DNA from 3 places in the Cobetia sp. BMC6 genome. Region 3 is predicted to be linked to each of the others. Evidence: predicted binding sites of a transcription regulator. Region 3 holds the regulator's gene; each other region holds the start of a gene.
The links. The regulator PhoB, encoded in region 3, activates phosphate uptake and scavenging genes when phosphate is short. The targets are predictions, from matches to a motif close to TGTCATANNNNTGTCANA.

Region 1 (5,069 bases), on a different contig from region 3:
GCGGTGATCCGCAGTGAGACTGCGCTCGAGAGTATTGAAGTGAAAGCGGATAGTAAAACAGATGGCGGGTAGCGCCTGGCGACAAAAAACGCCAGTCAGCAATCGCTGACTGGCGTTTTTTCCCACCTGAATCCAGGCCAATAACTACGTGCTCAACAATGAGCTGCCTCGGCTATCGCATCCGGTCCAGCCCGACGCGATAGCGGGCAAAGCCCATCTCGTCCTGATCTACCAGCGTCATCGGATAGACCGCCTGGGCATCGATGAACTGCTGCGCATCCTCGCCGGGGGCGGTGGTGAAGCGAATGTCCAGCGGGGTGTCCGTGTCGATCGCGGCCAGACGCCAGTTGTGATCCGCCGCAGGGTCCACCGCGCCCTGCTGCTGCGTCTGTCGCGAGATGTACTGGGCCAGAATGCTGCGATTCTCGTCCGGTGACGCGAAGGCGACATGCGACTCTCCGGTGCCGGGGAAGTCCTCGCCGTAGGCGCGATAGTTGTTGGTCGCGAGCAGGAAGACATCGTCGTCCTTGACCGGCTCGCCCTCGTAGGCAAGCCCCTGGATACGGTGGGTATCGGAGTCGATCAGCGCGCAATTGCCGTCATAACGCGCCGGCTGCGTGACATCCACCTGATACTCGACGCCGTCGATCACATCGAAGTTGTAGCTGCGGAAACCTTCCCAGTTGATCAGGGGCTGGGGCGTGGCGAGATTCGGGTCAATGCGATGGAACTGCCCGGCACTGCACTCTAGCCATTCCCGCACTTCCTTGCCGGTAACCTTGAGCGCCACCAGCGTATTCGGATAGAGATAGAGGTCGGCGGCATTGCGGAAGCTCAGCTCGCCGGCCTCCATCTCGGTGAACTGGGTCGGGTCATTGTGACGGCCACCGACCTTGAACGGCGCGGCTGCCGAGAGAATCGGCAAACCTTCCAGGTCCGGGTCGCCTTCGACGAAGCGTTTGACGTAATCAGCCTGGGCACGATTGACGATCTGGATCGTCGGGTCGTCCTGCACCAGCGCCAGATAGCTCTTCATCGCCGCACTGGCGCGACCGATGCTGCGGTTGACGTACTCCCGCGTGGCGCCGTGCTCATGCTCGACCAACGCCGCCAGTTCGGCATCTTCCCCCACCTGCGCCTCGCCACCCACCTGAATCGGGCGTGCCTCTGTCTGGCCACTTACCACCCGCCACTGGCCCGAGTCATTGCTCAGTTCGAGATCCATCACGCCCACATGGCTGCCCCAATGCCCCGGCATCATCGCCGGCACCCCATTGAGGGTGCCCTTGGCGATATCGGCCCCCGGCACCTCAGCAAATTCCTCGCTGGGGAAGACCGCATGGGCATGCCCGAAGGCGATGCCATCGATGCCTTCCACCTGCGAAAGGTAATACACCGAATTCTCGGCCATCACCCGGTAAGGGTCAGTCGAGATGCCGGAGTGTGGGATGGCGATCACCACATCCGCGCCCGCCCGGCGCATCTCGGGTACCCAGCGCCTGGCGCTCTCGGTGATGTCCTCGGCCGTCAGGCGGCCCTTGAGGTGCTTGCGATCCCAGGTCATCACCTGCGGCGGCGCAAAGCCGATATAGCCGACCTTCACTGTCTGAGCGTTGCCCTCACTGTCGGTGAAGGCATGGGGGGTGATCTGATAAGGCGTGAAGTACGGCTCGCCGGTCGTGGCGTCCAGCAGATTGGCGTTCACATAGGGGAACTGCGCGCCGGAAAGCGCCCGTTCGAGATACTCGAGCCCGTAATTGAACTCATGATTGCCGATGTTGCCGACATCGTAATCCAGCTGATTCATGACCTTGTAGGCCGGGAAGACATCACCCTCCTCGAGACCTTCCGCCGCCATGTAATCGCCCATCGGGCTGCCCTGAATGAGATCTCCGTTGTCCAGCAGCACGCTGTTGACCACCTCGGAACGCGCCTGCTGGATCAGGCTCGCCGCCCGCACCAGGCCGATGCGCACGCTGGGACGATCCTTGTAATAGTCGTAATCCATCACGTTGGCGTGGATGTCGGTGGTCTCGATCACGCGCAGTGACAGCGTCGCGGCATTGGCTGGCTGAGCGATCATCACGATACCCCCAATGCTGGCCAGACCGAGGATGGCTGCCCGCAGGCGACGCATTGCACACGGACGCCGAGTATTCCCCGCAGCCTCTTTGGTACCAGAGGCCGGCTGACCTTTCCTTCCGGATGATGCATTCGCCATCTCTCACTTCCTTGTCATGGGGGGATGTTCCTGTAGCCCTTCAGGGCAACGCTCCATTATTCAGATGCCGACGCCTCAGGCAACTGGCGGTCCCTGCCCGCCAGCCAGCCGATCCCCGCCATCAGCACACTGAGGGAGGCACACACCATCAATGCCAGCTGCCAGTCACCCTGCCGATCGTAGAGCGCCCCGATCAACGGCGGCCCCATGGCCGCGAGCAGATAGCCCAGGGTCTGCGCCATGCTCGACAGCGACGCCGATTGCATGGCATCGCGCGCTCTGAGCCCCATGAACGACAGGGCGAGAATGAAGCTGGCACCGGAGCCCGCGCCCAGCAACAGCACCCACACCAGCGCCCACCCCGGCATCAGCCACAGCCCGATGAACCCTGCCAGCGACATGCAGGGCGTCGCGAAGGCGATCAGGCGTTGATCCTTCAGGCGCGGCATCAGAGGCACCAGAATCAGCCCCGGCAAGGCTGAGGCCAACTGCAGCAGGCCATGCAACGATCCCGCCTTTTCCGGGGAAAAGCCGTTGTCCGCCAGCATGCTCGGCAGCCAGCTGTTGACGGTATAGAACAGCAGCGAATTGATCCCCATGAACAGCGTCACCTGCCAGGCCAGTGGCGAGCGCCACACGGCTGCCTGACGCACCGGACCCGCGGCACCCTTCTCGACTTCCTTCGCCGCCGGCAGGGAGCGATGTGACAACTGTGGCCACCACATCACCATCGTCATCAATGGCAGGATGACCACGATGAGCATCGCGAATTGCCAGCCATCCGGACTGTCCTGCGCCAGCGGCACCATCACCGCCGAGGCGATGGCGGCCATGATGCCCATGGTCAGCACATAGCAGGAGGTCAGCAGCGCGATGTGTCGGGGAAAGCTGCGTTTGACCAGACTGGGCAACAGCACATTGCCCACCGCGATGCCCGCCCCGATCATGGCGATCCCCACATAGAGCGCCAGCGTGTTGCCCTGCACCCGCAGCACGATGCCGGCGGCGATCGCCAGCAAGGCAAGGAATACACTGCGCTCAAGCCCCACATGACGTGCGAGACGGGGTACCCAGGGGGACACCACGACGAACGCCAACAGCGGCAGAATCATCAGCAACCCTGCCGCCGTGGCATTGAAGCCCAGCGCCGCCTGCAGCCGCTCAAGCAACGGTGCGATACTGGTAAAGGGCGCACGCAGATTCATGGCAATCATCAGGATGCCGGCGATCAACACGGCAGGATGGCTCAATCGCCGAACAGGAGAAGAGTGGCAGAGTTCAGTCATGAGACGCTCGCAGCGAACTTGGAACGGACAGATAGCGGGACGACACATCAGAGGTGAATTCCCGCGCAGATTAACGATAGCGTAATCGCCAATATCGCTGCAGAATTGAGCCATCATGACATCAGATACCTGAAATCGGACAATCTGCGAGCCGACATGCCAGCCACCTCCTCTAGGACCTCCGCGACGCCGATTTCCCTTGCCACGCGAGACGCAACCTCATCGTCGGGAGTCGCCAGCGGTCACTCCTCCGTGCCCTTCTCCAGCAGCGTCTGCGAACATGACCCGGACATCTACGAGATTCCGGCCAGCGCCCTGCATGTGGATACCGGACAACAGGTGATGGAAGTCCCGATCCACCAGCATCGCAAGGGACAGCTGGTCATCGCCCTGCATGGCGTCGTGACCAGCCGCGTGCCGGAAGGGCTGTGGATGGTGCCGCCGCACAGCGGCGTCTGGATTCCCGGCAACCTGCCCCACAGCAACCACCTGACCCGTGGCGGCCGCGTGTGCCACCTGTTCATCGAGCCCGGAGCGCTTGAGATGCCGAGCCACAGCTGTACGCTGTCGATCTCGCCCCTGTTGCGTGAGCTGGTGCTGCGTCTGGCGGAGCTGCCCCAGCCATATCCTGAACAGGGGCCGACAGCGCGGCTGGTCGATGTCCTGCTGGAAGAACTGGCCTGCATGCCCAGCGAACGTCTGCATCTGCCCTTGCCTGAAGACCCGCGGCTGACCCGCATCAGCGATGCCCTGATCAAGACACCGGATGATCGGCGCACCCTGGCCGAGTGGGCGAGCGAACTGGCGATGAGCGAACGCACCCTCGCCCGGCTTATCCAGCGTGACACCGGCCTGAGCTTCAGCCGCTGGCGCCAGCAACTCCACCTGGTGGTGGGGATCCGCCTGCTGGCCGAGGGCATGAGCGTGCAGCGCGTCTCGGAAGACGTCGGTTATCAGTCCGTCAACGCCTTCATCAGCATGTTCAAGAAGCTGCTCGGCACCACGCCTGCACGCTACCTGCAGGAGCGCGAGCAGCGCCGCTCGGGCAGTGATATTGGCGACGCGTGACTACGCCCCCCATGGGCGAAGACCCCGCGCATCGCCATGACGATGCCGCGGGGTCTTTGCATGACGCTACCTGAGCGTGGCGCCACTTGAGCGTGGGCAAGCGCTTGGAAACGCTCTCTACCAAATGAGGACACAGCCACCGCTGTGCTCGACGCTTACTGGGTGGCAGCCTGCGCGACACTCACGGCCAGCGCTTCGACGGAATCCACGATCGGCAGCCGGTCATCCAGGAGATGGCTGATGAGGGAGAGCTCCGTGCAGGCCAGTACCAGCACATCCGCTTCCTGCGCCACCAGGTCAGCGGCTGCCTGACGGAAGGCCCCCCCGACGGCGTCATCACTCACCTGTCCTTTCTTGACGCTGCGAATCACCTCCAGCATCGCGTCCTCATCCTGGGGATAGGCCAGCGATAGACCACGCGCCGCGATGAAGCCTTCGTAAAGACCTATCTTGCGCAGCGCCGGCGAACACAGCATGCCGACACGTGCGCCCGG
Region 2 (5,069 bases), on a different contig from region 3:
AGAACAACGCCTGTGGGCCGCCTTCCGCGCGGCGTGCGACCGTATCTTCGCCGCACGCGATCAGGACCGCGAAGACCGCGACAGCCGCGAGCAGGCACGCCTGGATCAGTGGCAGGCGTTGATCGAGCGCCTCGACAGCTGGGAGCCGGAGACGCTGGAAGACGCCGCCCTGCTTGATGACGCCCTGAAGGAAGCCGACACCCTCGGCCCGCTACCGCGCGGCAAGCGGGGCGACGGCATGCGTCGTCGCTGGACCGGCATTCTCAAGCGTCGCGAGCAGCGTCTGGACGAACTGCACGCTCTGCAATTGCGCGAGGAATGGCAGCAATGGCGTGACCTGCTCGAACAGCACGCCGTGGCGGATGCCAGCGCGCGTAACGGCGACGTGCAGGATGTCGAGCTGCCGAACACCTCGGCCTTCGACGACAACAGCCGCCAGGCCAATGCGGCGCGCAACCAGATGCGTCAGGCCCTGCCGAGCAACTGCAGCGCCGCCAACGAGCGCCTGGCCGAGCTGCGTGTTCACCTGGCCATTCTGTTCGAGGCCCCGCTGGGCAGCGAAGATGAGTCACGCCGCCTGACCGTGCAGGTCGCGCGCATCAACCAGCAGCTGGGTGAGCGCATGGAGCGTGAAGAAGAGCTGGATGAGGTGCTGGATGCGCTGCTCGCCAACGGGCCGCTGGACTGGGACGCCTGGCAGACCGAACTGCCGCGCTTCGATGCGCTGTTCAATCACTGAGTCAGCACGCCTGAAGCGCTGACGTCTGAACCTGTGATGATGCACTCGCAAGACTGAAACCATGGCAACGGAAAGCCCCCGCCTCTGTCGAGACGGGGGCTTTTTCATTCTCTCGCCAGGCGGAGCCGAGTGCCGACCCTGCACTGGCTCACTCCAGCGCAGAGCATCAGCCCATGAACTGGCCGCCATTGATATCCAGGTTGGCACCGGTGATGAAGCCGGATTTCTCGTCGGCCAGGAAGGCGACCGCACGCGCGATCTCATCCGGCTGACCATAACGCTTGACCGGGATGGTCTCGCGGATTGATTCACGGATCTCTTCGGGGATCTTCATGATCATGTCGGTGGCGATGTAGCCCGGCGACAGGGTGTTGACGGTAATGCCCTTGGTCGCGGTTTCCTGCGCCAGCGCCATGGTCAGACCATGCATGCCCGCCTTGGCGGCCGAGTAGTTGACCTGGCCGAACTGGCCCTTGCGGCCATTGATGGAGGAGATGTTCACGATGCGGCCGTACTTGTGCTCCAGCATGTCATTGATGACGGCACGGCAGGTGTTGAAGACGCTGTCGAGGTTGCAGTTGATGACTTCGCGCCACTGCTCATAGCTCATCTTGCGCATGGAGGTATCACGCGTGATGCCAGCGCAGTTGACCAGAACCGCGATCGGACCGAAGCGCTCGCGGATTTCGTTGACGCCTGCCTGACAGGCTTCGAAGTTGTCCAGCTCGATGCCGGACAGTGCGATGTTCTCGAACCCGGCAGCGCGCTGCTCCGATAGCCACCCCTCTGCCTTTTCCTTGTTCCTGTAACCCGCAATTACCTGATACCCCTGGTTCGCCAGCTCGCGGCAGATGGCGGAACCAATGCCACCGGTACCACCGGTAACCCATGCGACGGGTGCTGTTTGTGTCATCTTATTGTGTCTCCCTAATCCTGGAACGTCCTGTGTCCTTGGCTTGGGCACAGCTTGACAAATCTGCGGACACCCCCGCCCTGAGAAAACGAGAATGCCTGCAACGACAACAATGACCCGTGTCTCTAACAGCCTGATGACAATCGTGCACTCTGTGACGCCTGCCATCCGCCTGTGCGAGGCGCGTCACTCTCAGTATGGACAGGATGCAGCGGGAATGTATGTAGCAGATCTCTCACACGAGATGCCGATAATCGCTCGAGATGCGTAGACGGGTTGGTGACGACTCACCGGGCACGAGAAGTTTGCGTCAATTACGGGATAACGGTTGACGCAGCACTGTATATCCTTATACTACGCCCCACGTTGATGCGGGGTGGAGCAGTCTGGTAGCTCGTCGGGCTCATAACCCGAAGGTCATCGGTTCAAATCCGGTCCCCGCTACCACTGACAAGTCGTTGCCTATCAAGGTGATTGCCAGTCAGACACCAACGTGATGTTGCGGGATGGAGCAGTCTGGTAGCTCGTCGGGCTCATAACCCGAAGGTCATCGGTTCAAATCCGGTTCCCGCTACCAACTTCTGATGCGTCAGAGTTGGAGCAAAGGCAGTACCCAGTGTTGCGGGGTGGAGCAGTCTGGTAGCTCGTCGGGCTCATAACCCGAAGGTCATCGGTTCAAATCCGGTCCCCGCTACCAAGAATTCGAAAGGCCTGATGCCATGCATCAGGCCTTTTTCGTATGCGTGAAATTCCTGTGCGAGGATATCGCTGAGGCCAGCGCCCGGACCTCGCCTGTCCCTTTCTCAACGCCCATCGCCTTCACACTCATCACGTAAGCCCCAAGGGAGTGCCGCATGCGCCACTGGCTGATCAAGACCGAACCCGATGCCTTCTCGCTGGATGACCTGCGCCGCGAATCACCGGCGCTATGGGATGGCGTTCGCAACTATCAGGCGCGCAACTTCCTGCGCGAGATGCAGCTCGGTGATGTCGTGCTCATCCAGCACTCCAGCTGCAAGGTACCTGCAGTGGTCGGGCTTGCCATCGTCAGCGAACTCGCCCTGCCCGACCCGACGGCCAGTGACCCCGAGCACAAGGGCTTCGACCCACGTCAGGTGGCGGATATCGATGCCGGCAAGCCTCCGCGCTGGGTCGCCCCGCGCCTGAGCTACCTTCGCCCGCTGCGCAACTCCCTGCCCATCGCGCGCCTGAAGGCCCGGCCCGAGCTGGCGGATAGCCACCTGGTGCGCCGCGCACGCCTGTCCGTGATGCCGCTCAGCGAGAGCGAAGCCGCCTGCATCGCCAGCCTGGCCGGCGACACCCTGCTGCCGTGAACCGACGCGCCCGAGGCGATCGCGCGAGGAAGTGTCCGGCAGCGCCTTGAACTCCACTGCGACGGGCCGCATCATCAGGCCAACCGGCTCGCGCGCGAGCCTTGAATCGCAGACAGAATTTCGGGGCATGCACCATGATCATCGATCCCAATACCGGCCAGCCACTGACCGGCAATGACACCACCGCCACCCAGCCACAAGGGGTAGTCGGCGGCGGTGCCGCCAGTGCACCGCGCCAGGCAGAAGACGCCAATACCTACATCATCGATGTGGACATGAGCAATCTTCAGCAGGTGCTGGAAGCCTCACAGCAAGTGCCGGTACTGCTGGATTGCTGGTCGCCGCAGAGCGAGCACTGCCTCGTTTTGACGCCGATCCTCGAGAAGCTGGCGCGTGAATATGCGGGCGGCTTCATCCTTGCCAAGCTGAACGCCGAGGAGCAACAGGACATCGCCGCCCAGCTGGGTGTGCGTTCGGTGCCGGATGTCAAGCTGGTCATCCAGGGCGGCCTGGCAGGTAACTTCACCGGCGCACGTCCGGAAGCCGAGATTCGCCAGTTCCTCGAGCAGCACAAGGTCCAGCCGGCGGCCGGGGCAGGCCCCAGCCTCGCGGAGCAGGCGGCCACTGCACTGGAAAACGGCGACCTCGTCACCGCCAAGACGCTGTATCAACAGCTGGCGCAGGAATCTCCCGAGACACCGGAATACCGCATCCATCTCGCCTCGGTGCTGGTTGCCGAGGGCAATGGTGAAGAGGCCCGCCAACTGCTGGACTCCCTCAAGCCGGAAGACCGTGATGGCGCCCAGGCGCGTGGCGTACGTGCGCGCATCGACTTCATCGCCGAGGCGCCGTCTCCCGAAGAGGTGCAGGCCATGATCGAGCGGGACGACAGTGAAGCCCGCTACCAACGCGCCATGCGCGATCTGGCGGATGGCCACTACGAGCTGGCTCTGGATACCCTGATCAGCCTGGTGAAGACCGACCGCCAGTACGGCGATGATCTGGCACGCAAGACGCTGCTGCGCGTCTTCGACGCCCTTGGGGCGACCCATGAGCTGACCGTGCGCTTCCGTCGCCAACTGTTCGCCCTGATGTACTGATCGTGCTGGTGCGCTGATCGTAGCAATGAGTTGAACACGACACGCAGACGACAAGGCCCCGCCTCCGGTCAAGGAAGCGGGGCCTTGTCATTGATGGTCAGCCGTCGCGCCGACTCAAGGACTAACGACGACGGCTCCAGCCCTTGAGAAGCGAGGGACGGGCACGCGATTCGCGCACGCTGGGCGGAAAGTCCACCTCAAGCTCATGGCCCGCGGACATCACGGCGCCTGACGCAGGCGGGGCAGCAGATGACGCCGCGGGAGCACGGCAGCGGGAAGATGGCGGCGACGAACGCGCCAGGCGCAGGCTTCCGCCCTGACAACACCATTCACGACAGGCCGTCGCGCCTGCATCCCTGCTTGCTGGCCGCCCCTGTCGCGGCGTCTCTGCCACCTCATGTCTCATCGTCGCATCTCCTGATGACAAGCCCCTCCCGATGAGCGGCCTAGCTTCAGAGTTGACGATAATGATTCTCAATTCAAGTTTGCAATGAGCGATAGCTGCCAACGAAACGCTGCAGGCTGACCCAGATCAACTCCGGCTCTGTCGACTACCCTTCTTGGCCGCTTCGCTCGCCCCCTCGATCCCTTCGCCAACCTCAGTCTTTCTGCAGGCGCTCATCCATCTGCTGCAGCGCCTTCTCCAGCTGCACACTCGTGGTGCCGTAGTTCAAGCGCACGAAGCCCGGCCAGCCGAAGTCGGCGCCATCCGACAGCGCGACATCGCATTCCTCGAGCAGCGTCTGCTGCGGAGACTCCCCGAGCCCTGCCTTGCGCATATCCAACCAGGCCAGATAGGTGGCTTGCGGGCGCGACATGCTGACGCCGTCCCAGCGTGCCACATGGCTTTCCAGCAGATCGAGGTTGTCACGCAGCACGCTCAGCAACTCCTGACGCCACGGCTCACCCTCGCGCCACGCCGCCTCGGTCGCGGCCATGCCCAGCACATTGGTATCGGGCATCAAGCCATTGGCGGCGCCGGT
Region 3 (5,069 bases):
GCTGGTTCATCGCTGTACTGGTTTGTCGTTGAGGTAGCCGCAGCGTCGTCTGGCGGACCAAAAGAAACGCCCCGCAGTCGCCTCCTTTCGAGGTGGCTGCGGGGTGTTCCGCGTTGGGCTGGCCTCCGGCTCAGCTCATCACGGAGTCAGCACATCACCGGGCTAGCGCACTGCTGGTCCGGGGAGCGCTCGTCTGACAGGCGCGCTCGTCGGGGAAGTGACAGCGGAAGCGCGCACCCTCGCCGGGGTGGCTGTCGATCTCCAGATGGCCCTGATGGCGAATCAGCACATGCTTGACGATGGCAAGCCCCAGACCGGTGCCTCCCGTGGCGGTGCTGCGGCCCTTGTCGATGCGGTAGAAGCGCTCGGTCAGACGCGGCAGGTGGACCGGGTCGATGCCATCCCCGTCATCTTCCACCTCGACCAGCAGGCCCTGGTCATCCGCCTTCCAGCGCAGGGTGATATGGCAGTCTTCGGGAGTGTAGCGCACCGCATTGAAGACCAGATTCGAGATCGCGCTGCGCAGTTCCTGCTCCTCACCGCGTAGTGACAGGCTGGCATCGGCCTCGATGGAGAAGGTGTGGCGTCCCTGGGACAGGCCTTCGGCGTCGTCGCGGATATGGCCGAGCAGGGCACTCATGTCGATGCAGCGGCCGTTGTCGGACAGCTCGTCGGTTTCCAGGCGTGACAGGGTCAGCAGGTCCTCGACCAGGTGCTGCATGCGGTCGGTCTGGCTCTTCATCTGGCCCAGCCCACGCTGCCAGCGCGGTGGCAGGTCATCGGCGTAATCGGAGTAGGTCTCGAGATAGCCGGCCAGTACCGTCAGCGGCGTGCGCAGTTCATGGGAGACATTGGCCACGAAGTCGCGGCGCATCTCTTCCAGGCGATAGAGGCGGGTGACGTCACGCAGCATGACCAGACGTTCGTTGTCACCGAACAGGGTGATGGAAATCTGCAGCGTCAGGTTGTCAGACAGCGGCGACTGCAGCGTCAGCGGCTCGCGGTAGGCCAGCCGATTGAAGTAGTCGATGAAGGCGGGGTCACGCAGATAGTTGGTGATGTGCTGGCCGCGGTCGTGGCTGGCCTTGAGACCGACCAGCTGCTCGGCAGCGCTGTTCCACCATTCCATGTCACCGTGGTTGTCCAGCATCACCAGGCCGTCGCGCATGGCCTCGGAGGATTCCTGGATACGGTTGAGGATGCTGCGCAGTCGCTCCTGAGTCTGACGCTGGCCCTTCTGATAGCGGTAGAGACGATCGAGCAGGTCTCCCCACACGCCATCGCCGGGCGGTGGCTCTTCATGGGGATTGGTGATCAGCCAGGTATAGAGGCTCTTCAAGTGCTTGAGATGGACGAACAGATACAGCGCCAGACCCAGCGCCAGGCCCCAGCCCAGATGGCCCAGCAGGCCACCGATCAGGCCGAAGCCACCGGCAAGGTAGCCGAGGCGCCATAGCTCGTTGGTCCAATAGCGCATGAATCCCTCAGGCCTGAGCGCTGAAGCGGTAACCGGTGCCACGGACGGTCTGGATCAGATGCTGATGGCCTGTGCCCAGCGCCTTGCGCAGGCGGCGGATGTGCACGTCCACGGTGCGCTCCTCGACATAGACGTTACCCCCCCATACCTGGTCGAGTAGCTGGCTGCGGGTGTAGGCACGCTCCTGATGCGTCATGAAGAACTGCAGCAGGCGATATTCGGTCGGGCCGACATCCAGTGAGTTGCCGTGGGCGGTGACGCGGTGGCTGGCCGGGTCGAGCATCAAGCCTTCGACTTCCACTGCCTCCTCGACCCCCTTGGGGGTGGTGCGACGCAGCACGGCCTTGAGACGGGCGACCAGCTCGCGTGGCGAGAAGGGCTTGGTGATGTAGTCGTCGGCACCGGCTTCCAGGCCTTGAATCTTGTTGTCTTCCTCGCCCTTGGCGGTCAACAGGATGATCGGCAGTTCCGAGGTGGTCTCGTCTCGCTTGAGACGCCGCGCGAGCTCCAGGCCACTGGTGCCCGGCATCATCCAGTCCAGCAACAGCAGATCGGGCTTTTCATCGACGACGATGGCGTGGGCGTCCTGGGCATTGTCTGCCTCCAGCACGCGGTAATCCGCCATTTCGAGGGCGACGGCGATCATCTCGCGAATCGAGGATTCATCGTCGACAATCAGTACGGTCTTGGAGCTCATCGCTAGATCCCATGCAGCAGTCGGCGCACGCGCCAGAATGACAAGTCGATGACGATTACAACCCGCTTATATGACAACCAGATGACAACTGCCAGCATGGCAGCTTGCACGCAAGCCTGCCAGCCGCCTTGGAGGCGCGGCAGGCAGGCATGAATCGTGGGCTGGGGAGCAACCGGGGGCAGGGATAGCTTTAAATTAAATAATGCGAATATTTATGCAGGAGTCAGCTCATCGGCCAGGTCGCCAGGGCGATACCGGCGAAGATCAGCAGCCCCGTCCAATGATTGTTGAGGAACGCCTGGAAGCAGGGCGCACGCTCACGCTCACGGATCAGACGTTGCTGCCAGACGAAGGTGACGGCGGCGGCAGCCAGCCCCAGCCAGTAGAAGATGCCCAGCGCCAGCTGCAGGCCGATGCCGATCAACACCACCAGCATGCCCAGCTGCAACAGGCCGATCATCAGCTTGTCGGCACGCCCGAACAGCACGGCGGTGGACTTGATGCCCACCTTGAGGTCGTCGTTGCGATCGACCATCGCATAGGCGGTGTCGTAGGCCACCGTCCACATCAGGTTGGCCGCGAACAGCCACCAGCCGTAGGTCGGCACCTCCTCCAGCGTCGCGGCGAAGGCCATCGGAATCGCCCAGCCGAAGGCGGCGCCCAGCACTACCTGGGGCAGATGATGGAAGCGCTTCATGAATGGGTAGCTGGCTGCCAACAGCACGGCGACGATCGACAGCAGCACCGTGGTCAGGTTGGTGAAGCACACCAGCACGAAGGCGGCCGCGACCAGCCCCCCGAACAGTGTCAGCGCCTCGCGCTCCGAGATGCGGCCCGAGGTCAGCGGTCGGTCACGCGTGCGCTCGACATGCTTGTCCCAATGCCGATCGGCGTAGTCGTTGATCACGCAGCCGGCGGCGCGCATCAGGTAGACCCCGGCGATGAAGATCAGCAGGGTCGTGCGCTCGGGGATGCCATCTGCCGCCAGCCACAGTGCCCATAGGGTCGGCCACATCAGCAGCCAGGTGCCGATGGGGCGGTCCAGCCGTGTCAGGGCGAGGTAGTCGGCCAGTCTGGAAGGACGCGAAGCGGCGGAAGTGGATGACGCGGTCATCGGGGCTCCTGGGCGGGTGGTAGTGGGCAAGGGAAGAGAGGGAAACGAGGCCAGTCGGCCGCACGGCTCAGGTCAGTTGCAGCGCGTGCTGGAAGGCTGGCGTGAAGCCCTCCTGCACCAGCACCTTGAAGCGACCATGCGAGAACATCGAGCGGCGCATCCACAGGCTGGTGGTGCGGGCCAGCGGCCTGGAGCTCGAAAGCACCAGCGGGGCGCGGCTGATATCGATGGCGCTGCGTATCAGGTCGGGCTGGCGAAACAGCCAATGGCCCAGCGAGCGCTCGCCCAGCGTCGAGAGGCGATGACCGTGGGCCAGGTCCAGCGCCGCCAGCGAGCGTGCGATCACCCATGGCGTATCGCCATGACAGAGCGCCACTTCGCGTCGCCAGACATGCCGGCGTGGGCCGATGCCCAGCAGGCGTGCTTCATCAAGCCGCGCGGGGCCGGTGTCCTGAAGCAGCAGGCGCACGCGCAGGCCCTGGATGGGCTGACCTGCGCGTTCATCCTGCTGCTGCATGGCGCTGGCAAGGCGCTGTGTCAGCGAGTCCGTCGAGGAGAGCCACGCCCACCAGCCGGCCGGCATGACACCCTGCAGCGCGGCAGCCGGCTGCCAATGACGGCGCACCGCCGCCGAAGCCGTGGGTACGGCGCGCGTGGGCGAAGGCCAGCGAGGCACAGGTTGGTACGGGTTCTCGGCTGACGAATGAGGTGCCTCACAGGTGGAGGTCTGTGGCGTGAGCGCTGCGCGATGAGGCTCGCCTGCTGGGCATCGGACCACGGTGAATTCCCTGTCAGGATGACGAAATGGCGAGTCTAGCATGGCCGAGCGGCAAGGCCTCCCGCTCAGGCATGCCTGCACTGCAGGCGGGCTGGTATGCTGGGCGCATTCATCGGCGTTCATGACGGACGCTGCTGGCGCTCTTTCATCAGCGCTTCCCTCGGATCGATCTCAGGAGATGGTGCCATGCGCGACCCTCGCACCCTTGTCATCATTGGTACCGGCATGGCGGGCATTGGTCTGGCGCGCGCGCTGCGTGCGCGTGACAAGGATAGCCGGCTGATCCTCATCAGCCAGGACAGTGGCCACGATTATGCCAAGCCGATGCTGTCCACCGCCTTCGCCAAGAAGATGTCGGCCACCGACCTGTCGCGTCAGGCGCCGGTGGCGCTGGCAGACGAGCTGAATGCCGAGCTGCGTACCCATCAACGCGTCACTGCCATCGACGGTGATGCCCGCCAGCTATGGCTGGGCGAGGAGTGTCTGGCCTATGACGAGCTGGTGCTGGCACTCGGCGCGGCGCCGCGTCGTCCCTTCCCCGTCGCCGCGGAAGTGGCCTCACGCGTGCAGAGCATCAATGACCTCGATGACTATGCGGCCTTCTGCGCGACGCTGGCGAGGGCCCGCGAGCGCGGAGAAGACGGGCATGTGGTGATTGTCGGTGCCGGACTGGTCGGCTGTGAATACGCCAATGATCTGACGGCGGCCGGCCACCGCGTCACCTTGGTCGCGCCGGAGGAAACTCCGCTGGATGGATTGCTGCCGCAAGCACTGGGGCAGCGTCTGGGTGCGGCGCTGGATGGGCTCGGTGTGACGCGTCGCCAGGGCGAGATGGTCGAGACCATCGCCGCCAGCTCAGGCGAGGAGGCCGAGCGCCAGGCTGCGCCAGTCGAGGTGCGCCTGCAGAGCGGTCGTCGCCTGACGGGCTCCGTGGTTCTGCTGGCGACCGGCTTGGCGCCGCGCATTCGTCTGGCGCAGGCCGCGGGTCTGAGTGCCGGCGGCG

Region 1: the regulator PhoB is predicted to act here: its motif matches at 2,223-2,240, upstream of MKZ40_RS14325 (bifunctional 2',3'-cyclic-nucleotide 2'-phosphodiesterase/3'-nucleotidase).
Region 2: the regulator PhoB is predicted to act here: its motif matches at 1,777-1,794, upstream of phbB (acetoacetyl-CoA reductase).

What each region holds. Positions count from the first base shown of each region.
Region 1 covers NZ_JAKUMF010000009.1:73,003-78,071, forward strand. Annotated here, with positions in the region: gene MKZ40_RS14320 (hypothetical protein) at 1-7, shown strand, start outside; gene MKZ40_RS14325 (bifunctional 2',3'-cyclic-nucleotide 2'-phosphodiesterase/3'-nucleotidase) at 173-2,137, opposite strand; gene MKZ40_RS14330 (MFS transporter) at 2,278-3,507, opposite strand; gene MKZ40_RS14335 (helix-turn-helix transcriptional regulator) at 3,664-4,575, shown strand; gene MKZ40_RS14340 (amino acid racemase) at 4,731-5,069, opposite strand, start outside.
Region 2 covers NZ_JAKUMF010000014.1:19,984-25,052, reverse strand. Annotated here, with positions in the region: gene MKZ40_RS16340 (DUF349 domain-containing protein) at 1-739, shown strand, start outside; gene phbB (acetoacetyl-CoA reductase) at 906-1,652, opposite strand; tRNA gene MKZ40_RS16330 (tRNA-Met) at 2,023-2,099, shown strand; tRNA gene MKZ40_RS16325 (tRNA-Met) at 2,153-2,229, shown strand; tRNA gene MKZ40_RS16320 (tRNA-Met) at 2,273-2,349, shown strand; gene MKZ40_RS16315 (EVE domain-containing protein) at 2,507-2,986, shown strand; gene MKZ40_RS16310 (tetratricopeptide repeat protein) at 3,121-4,086, shown strand; gene MKZ40_RS16305 (PatB family C-S lyase) at 4,686-5,069, opposite strand, start outside.
Region 3 covers NZ_JAKUMF010000004.1:282,507-287,575, forward strand. Annotated here, with positions in the region: gene phoR (phosphate regulon sensor histidine kinase PhoR) at 155-1,477, opposite strand; gene phoB (phosphate regulon transcriptional regulator PhoB) at 1,485-2,174, opposite strand; gene ubiA (4-hydroxybenzoate octaprenyltransferase) at 2,398-3,288, opposite strand; gene MKZ40_RS10780 (chorismate lyase) at 3,356-3,964, opposite strand; gene MKZ40_RS10785 (FAD-dependent oxidoreductase) at 4,253-5,069, shown strand, end outside.